2 regions of the Cellulosimicrobium sp. G4 BAM 1002 genome follow, and region 2 is predicted to be linked to the other one. Evidence: riboswitches for the same ligand, from Rfam matches in the RefSeq annotation. Region 2 holds a riboswitch; the other holds the start of a gene.
What was found. A riboswitch is a leader RNA that binds a small molecule or an ion and turns the genes downstream of it on or off. The one in region 2 is predicted to bind S-adenosylmethionine.
Positions count from the first base shown of each region.

Region 1 (3,391 bases), 790 kb from region 2:
ACGTCCTCGTCCGCTTCTACACCTCGCCCGACGGCGGCTCGGCCCGCCGCACCACCGTCGTCGTGCTCGTGATGATCAGCGTGTTCTACATGGTGTCGAGCACGCTCGGGCTCGTCGCGCGCGTCGTCGCGCCGGACCTCGCCCGGCCAGGCGTCGCCGACACCGTGGTCCTCGAGCTGCCCGCGCGGCTCGTGCCGGGGCTCGGGGGCGAGGTGCTGACGGCGCTCGTCGTCGCGGGCGCGTTCGCCGCGTTCCTCGGGACGTCGTCCGGGCTCGTCGTGGCGCTCGCCGGGGTCGTGAGCCAGGACCTCTTCGGCGGGACGGTGCGTTCGTTCCGCTGGTCCGCCGTCGTGTGCACGGCCATCCCGCTCGCCGTCGCGCTCGTCACCATCCCGCAAGGGCTCGTGACGAGCGTCGGCACGGTGTTCGTGTTCGCCGCGTCGGCGCTGTCCCCGGTGATCCTGCTCGGGGTGTGGTGGCGCGGGCTCACCGCGCGCGGCGCCGTGGCCGGCATGGTCGTCGGGTCGGTCCTGTGCGCGACGGCGCTGCTCGCCTCGTCCGGTCTCGCCGCGGCCGGGTACGCGACCGGTGCGGGCGTCGACGGCGCCGCGGCCGTCGTGCGGTCGCTGCTCGCCCAGCCCGCGGCGTGGACGATCCCGCTCGCGACGGCGACCGTCGTCGTCGTGTCGCGGCTCGACCGGCACGGCCCGCCCCTGCGCACCGACCGCTTCCTGCGCCGCCTGCACGTCCCCGAACGGCTCCAGTGGCCGGGCGCTGCGCCGTTGCGCGAGCCGTGACGCTACGTCCGCCCCGGCTCGGGGCCGGGTCCGCGGCGAGGTCGTGCGGCGGTCTGCTCGCGTTCGAGCACGTCGTCGACGAAGATTGCGAGCAGTTCGGCGACCTCCGCCGAGTGCGTCTCGAGCAGGAAGTGCCCCGCGTCGTAGACGTGCACCTCGAGCGAGGCCATGACCTCGTGGTAGGCGAGGATCTCGCGGATGTCGAAGAACGTGTCGAACCGCCCCCACAGGACCAGGCACGGCGGCTGGTGCTGCCGGTGGTACTCCGCGATCTCGTCGAAGCGCGCCACGTGCGTGCGGTAGTCGGTGAACAGCCGGAACTGCAGGTCGGTCATGCCGGGCTGCGACAGCCGCTCCCAGTCGAGGTGCCACGACTCGGGCGGGTGCAGCTCCTGCACCTCCGGCGGTGACCCCGCGAGGTACTGGTCGCGGGTCCCCTCGAAGGTCAGCCACTCCGGGAGCAGCTCCTTGTTCTCAGCGCTCGGGTCCGCCCAGAAACGTCGCGCCGTGTCCCACGCCTCGCCGAGCCCGGCGTCGTGAGCGTTGCCGTTCTGCACGACCAGTCCCAGGACCCGGCGCGGGTGTCGCAACGCCAAGGAGTACCCGACGGGAGTGCCGAAGTCGGTGACGTAGAGGACGTACCGCTCGATCCCGAGCGCCGCCAGGAGCGCCTCGATCACGTCCGTCAGGCGCTCGAACGTGTACTCGTCGGGCGGGAGGGCCTCCGAGAACCCGAAGCCCGGGAGGTCGGGTGCGACGACGTACGCGTGCTCGCCCAGCACCGGGACCACGTCGCGGAACGAGTGGGACGACGCAGGGAAGCCGTGCAGCAGCACCACACCGGTCGACGAGCGCACACCGGCCTCGCGGAGGTGGACGCGCACGCCGTCCACCTCACGCACGAGGTGCCGGGGCTTGGCAGAGTGCTTCATCGGACTCCTCTCGACCGGACGGCCGACCACCTGCCCGCCATCATAGGAACGAGCACTCGGCCACGCGTCTCACGGAGCGAGCATGCTCGACCAGATGGCGGATGCCCCGTAGGATCGGGTGAACCATCCAGAGCGGTCGAGAGTCCTGGCTCGACGACACCGCAGCAACCCGCCGACGGAAGCCTCCCGAGGACAAAGGTGCTAACGCCAGGGTCGATGGAGTGACGCATGGTCTCAGAGGCATCCTTCGCGCACCGCCCGGGCAGTCCCCGGCCGACGGTGTCGTTCGAGCTCATGCCCCCGCGGCGCCCGGACGCCGCACCGAAGTTCTGGGAGACGGCGCGGCGGCTCGTCGCGACGCACCCCGACTTCATCTCCGTGACGTACGGCGCCGCCGGGACCGACCGGGCCACCGCCCGCCAGGTCGTCGGGCGGCTGCTGCAGGGCACCCCCGTGCTGCCCATCGCGCACCTCACGTGCGTGGGGGCGTCGCGCGAGGACGTCGAGGCGGTCATCTCCGACTTCCTCGACGAGGGCGTGCGCTCCTTCCTCGCGCTGCGGGGCGACCCGCCGCGCGACCAGCCCGACTGGCGGCCCGCGGCCGACGGCGTCCGGTCGTCCACCGAGCTCGTCGCGCTCCTGCGCGAGGTCGAGGCGTCGCGCTGCGCGTCCGACCCGGCCGTCGCCCTGCGCAGCGCCACGCGCCCGCTGACGATCGCCGTCGCGACGTTCCCCGACGGGAACCCCGCCGCCGGGACGACGCGCACGCAGGAGGTGCGCCGCCTGTGGCAGAAGCAGCAGGCCGGCGCGAGCTTCGCGATCACGCAGCTCTTCTACGACGCGTCGTCGTACACCGACTTCGTCGCCGAGGCCCGCGCGGCTGGCGTGACGATCCCCATCCTCGCCGGGCTGCTGCCCACGACGGAGCCCGCGCGGCTCCGTCGCGTCGAGGAGCTCACGGGCGTGCGCGCGCCCCAGCACCTGCTGGACGCGCTCGACGCCCTGCCCGACCCGGAGGCGCAGCACGCCTACGGGATCGCGTACTCGGTCGACCTCGCGCAGCGCGTCCTCGACGCGGGCACGCCCGGTCTGCACGTGTACACGTTCAACAAGCACCGCGCCGCACTTGACCTGCTCGAGGGTGTCCACCTCGGCGGCGGGTCGCGCGGGACCGGGGGCAGCACCAGCGCTGCCGCCGCCCCGCTCGCCCCGGACCTGGCCAGCGGGCCGTGGGTCACCGGCACCTCCCTGCCCACGACGAGCGCAGCCACGCACGGCACGCCCGTCTGATCGGTCCTGAAGGACCAGCAAGAGGTTTCGATCATGGCCACCTCCCTACCCTCCCCTACCCAGAACCCGGTCCCGTTCCCGGCCGGCACCGTGCTCGGCTACCCGCGCATCGGGCGCCGACGCGAGCTCAAGAAGGCCGTCGAGGCCTTCTGGGCCGGGCGCACGAACGCCGACGAGCTCGAGGCCACGGCCCGCGAGCTGCGGCTCGCGACCGTGCGCCGGCTCGTCGAGCTCGGCCTCGGCGCCGACGACGCGTCCGTCCCCGGGTCGTTCTCCTACTACGACCAGGTGCTCGACGTCGCAGCGTCCCTCGGGGCCGTGCCGTCGCGGTTCGCGTCGCTCCTCGGCACCGGTCCGGACGATGCCGGTCGC
Region 1 covers NZ_CP182109.1:4,483,231-4,486,621, forward strand. The annotation lists gene ACMXGY_RS19970 (sodium/solute symporter) at 1-797, shown strand, start outside; gene ACMXGY_RS19975 (alpha/beta fold hydrolase) at 800-1,729, opposite strand; SAM riboswitch class I at 1,850-1,952, shown strand; gene ACMXGY_RS19980 (methylenetetrahydrofolate reductase) at 1,958-3,019, shown strand; gene metE (5-methyltetrahydropteroyltriglutamate--homocysteine S-methyltransferase) at 3,053-3,391, shown strand, end outside.
Region 1: another riboswitch for S-adenosylmethionine. It lies ahead of ACMXGY_RS19980 (methylenetetrahydrofolate reductase); the one in region 2 lies ahead of ACMXGY_RS02960 (rhodanese-like domain-containing protein).

Region 2 (3,391 bases):
GCCCGTGACGTTCGACGCGCCGGTCACCGCGACCAGGGCGTACGGGAAGCGCGCGAGCTCGGCGCGCAGGCCCGAGAGCGTCTCCGCGACGGACGCGCCGCCCGCGAGGACCGTCGCGCCGCCCGTGCGCTGCCACGGCAGGAGGTTCGCGTGGTGCTCGACGTCGAGGACCAGGACGCGACCGGGCGTCCCGTCCGCGTTCGCCGGGACGCAGCCCGCGAGCAGGTTGAGCGAGTCGGTCGTGTTGCGCGTGACGACCGTGACGTCGCCCTCGCGAGCGCCGACGAACGCGCCGATCGTGCGACGCGACGCCTCGTAGAGCGCGGTCGAGACCTGCGACAGGTAGCCCGCGCCGCGGTGCACGCTCGCGTAGAGCGGCAGGACCTCGGTGACCCGGTCGGCGACGGAGCGCAGCGCGGGGGCCGACGCCGCGACGTCGAGGTTCGCGTACGGAACGCTGCGGCCGTCGACGAGCGGGACGAGCGTGTCCGCCCCGACCACGGGCAGCAGGGCGGGCGCGTCGGCGAGCGCCGCGAGGTCAGGGGCGTCCGACGGGGCGGCCGTCGGACACGAGACGTCGGCGAGAGCAGTCATGGCACGGTCCTCCGAGGGCAGTCCGGGGAGGGTGCTCCCCGCGCTTGCCACGCGCCGGTCGGCGTGCGGCCTGGTCGTCACCCGGGGCACCCCGCCGCGAGAGGAGGGTTGCCGGCCAGCAAACCGGGGTTTCACGCTGGCACTCATGACCTGTGTCCCAGGATGTGCGCGCGGCACGGGGCGTGTCAACCGGTGGTCAGGGCGTCTCGGATGGCGGGACGCAGCGCACGGGCGGCGGGCCCGTGGGCCAGCCGCTCTCGTCGACCTCGAACGACTCGAGCACCTCGCCCGTCCCGGCCTCCAGGACGACGACGGAGTTCGCGGGCCACGCAGCGGGGTCCCCCGGTGGGGTCTGCGGCGGGTGCTGGAGGCGCGCGCCGTCCGTGTGCGCCTCGATGACGGCACCCGTCCGCGTGCTCACGAGGACGACGGCGGGGTGCGCGTCGGCGTAGGCGTCGCACGCCTCGCCGTTCCCGTCGCCGCTCCACCAGCCCTCGTACCCGCCGACGGTGAGCTCTGACAGCTCGACCGGCTCGCCCGTGTGCAGCTCACCGGCCGCGGGGTCGCCTGGTGAGAGCGGGACGACCAGCTCGCCGTCGGGCCGCATCACGGCGCCGTCGGGCGGCACGACGGCGACCGACGGCCGCTCCCCTGGCTCCCGCGTGGCGTCGTCACCGACGACGTGCACCTCGACCACGGTCTGCGGCGGTTCCTCGCCGTCGGGAGCCGTCCAGAGCAGGACGACGCCTGCCACGACCACGCCGCCGACCACGAACGCGCCCACCGCGCGGCGTCGTCCGACACGCATCCCCTCCCCCTGCCTGCCGGGACCCCCGCTCGGCTGCGCGGCCACGCTAGCGCGGCCGGGCCGCCGTCGCCCAGCCCGGCGCGACGCTCCCCGAGACACCCGTTCCGCGCGCCGGACGCGTGGCGTAACATCCCGAGCAACCATCCGGAGCGGCCGAGTGACGTGGCACGTCGACGCCGCAGCAACCCCCCGGTCCGTCGCGAGACGGCCGGGCGAGGGTGCTACTGCCACGATCGATGGAGGAGGACGCATGAGCGACCAGTCCCAGCCCACGTCGGCACGTGTCTCGGCACTGCCCGACGCCCGACCCGCCGCCGGGTACGCCGGCGACATCACCCCGCAGGAGGCGTGGGACCTGCTCGTCGCCGACGAGCGTGCGGTCCTCGTCGACGTCCGCACCGAGGGCGAGTGGCGCACCATCGGCGTGCCCGACGCCGCGGCGCTGGACCGCGACGTCGTGTTCGACGAGTGGGTCACGCCTGCCGGACCCAACCCGCGGTTCCTCGACCGCCTCGTCGAGGCGGGCCTGCAGCCGGGCGACGAGCGCCCGGTCGTGTTCCTGTGCCGCTCGGGCCAGCGCTCGATCGGCGCGGCGCGCGCGGCCACGGCCGCCGGGCTGGGCCCGTCGTACAACGTGCTCGAGGGCTTCGAGGGGGCCCAGGGCTTCTCCGGCCTGCGGGACGTCGAGGGCTGGAAGGTCCGCGGCCTGCCGACGACGACGTACCCGCCCGCCGCTTCCGGGCCCGCCGCCGCGGACGGCGAGGGCGCACGATGAGCGCGGGGACCGGCGTCGGGCAGGGCGTACCCGGGGGCTCCGGGCGCAAGCCGTTGCCGGCGAGCGCGCGCGCTGCGACGCTCGCGGTGCGCGGCGGGCACCACCGCACGGAGTTCCAGGAGACGTCCGAGGCGCTGTTCCTCACGCAGGGCTACACGTACGACCGGGCGTCGGACGCGGAGGCCGCGTTCAAGGGCGAGCTCGACCGGTTCGTGTACTCGCGCTACGGCAACCCGACCGTCCACGCGTTCGAGGAGCGCCTGCGCCTGATCGAGGGAGCGGAGGCGTGCTACGCGACGGCGTCGGGCATGTCGGCGGTGTTCACCTCGCTGGCGGCGCTGGTGCAGTCGGGCTCGCGGATCGTCGCGGCCCGAGCGCTGTTCGGGTCGAGCGTCGTCATCTTCGACGAGATCTTCGCCAAGTGGGGCGTGCGGACGGACTACGTCGACGGGCACGTGCTCTCGCAGTGGGAGGAGGCGCTGTCGACGCCGGCGGACGTCGTGTTCTTCGAGACACCGTCCAACCCCATGCAGGACATCGTCGACGCGCGACGCGTGAGCGAGCTGGCCCACGCCGCCGGCGCGGTGGTCGTGCTGGACAACGTGTTCGCGACCCCGCTGCTGCAGAAGCCGCTCGAGCTCGGCGCGGACGTCGTCGTGTACTCGGCGACCAAGCACATCGACGGCCAGGGCCGCGTGCTCGGCGGGGCGATCCTGGGCACCGAGGAGTACATCGGGGGTCCGGTGCAGACCTTCATCCGCAACACGGGCCCGACGCTCTCGGCGTTCAACGCGTGGGTGCTGATCAAGGGCCTGGAGACGCTGCCCGTGCGCGTCGCGGCGCAGAACGCGAACGCAGAGCGCGTGGCGGAGGCGCTGGAGCAGCTGCCCGGCGTCGGGCGGGTGCGCTACCCGTTCCTCGCGTCGCACCCGCAGCGCGAGCTCGCGATGTCGCAGCAGACCGGCGGCGGGACGGTGGTGACGTTCGACCTCGCCGTGCCGGAGGGCACCGACGCCGAGACGGCGAAGAAGCGCGCCTTCACGTTCCTCGACGCGCTGCAGGTCGTCGACATCTCCAACAACCTCGGCGACGCGAAGTCCATGGTCACCCACCCCGCGACGACGACGCACCGCAAGCTCGGGCCGGAGGGTCGGGCCGCCGTCGGGATCGCGGAGACGACCGTGCGCCTGTCGGTGGGCCTCGAGGACCCGCTC
Region 2 covers NZ_CP182109.1:648,028-651,418, reverse strand. The annotation lists gene ACMXGY_RS02970 (aminotransferase class V-fold PLP-dependent enzyme) at 1-594, opposite strand, end outside; SAM riboswitch class IV at 630-745, opposite strand; gene ACMXGY_RS02965 (hypothetical protein) at 791-1,402, opposite strand; SAM riboswitch class I at 1,540-1,645, shown strand; gene ACMXGY_RS02960 (rhodanese-like domain-containing protein) at 1,653-2,177, shown strand; gene ACMXGY_RS02955 (O-succinylhomoserine sulfhydrylase) at 2,174-3,391, shown strand, end outside.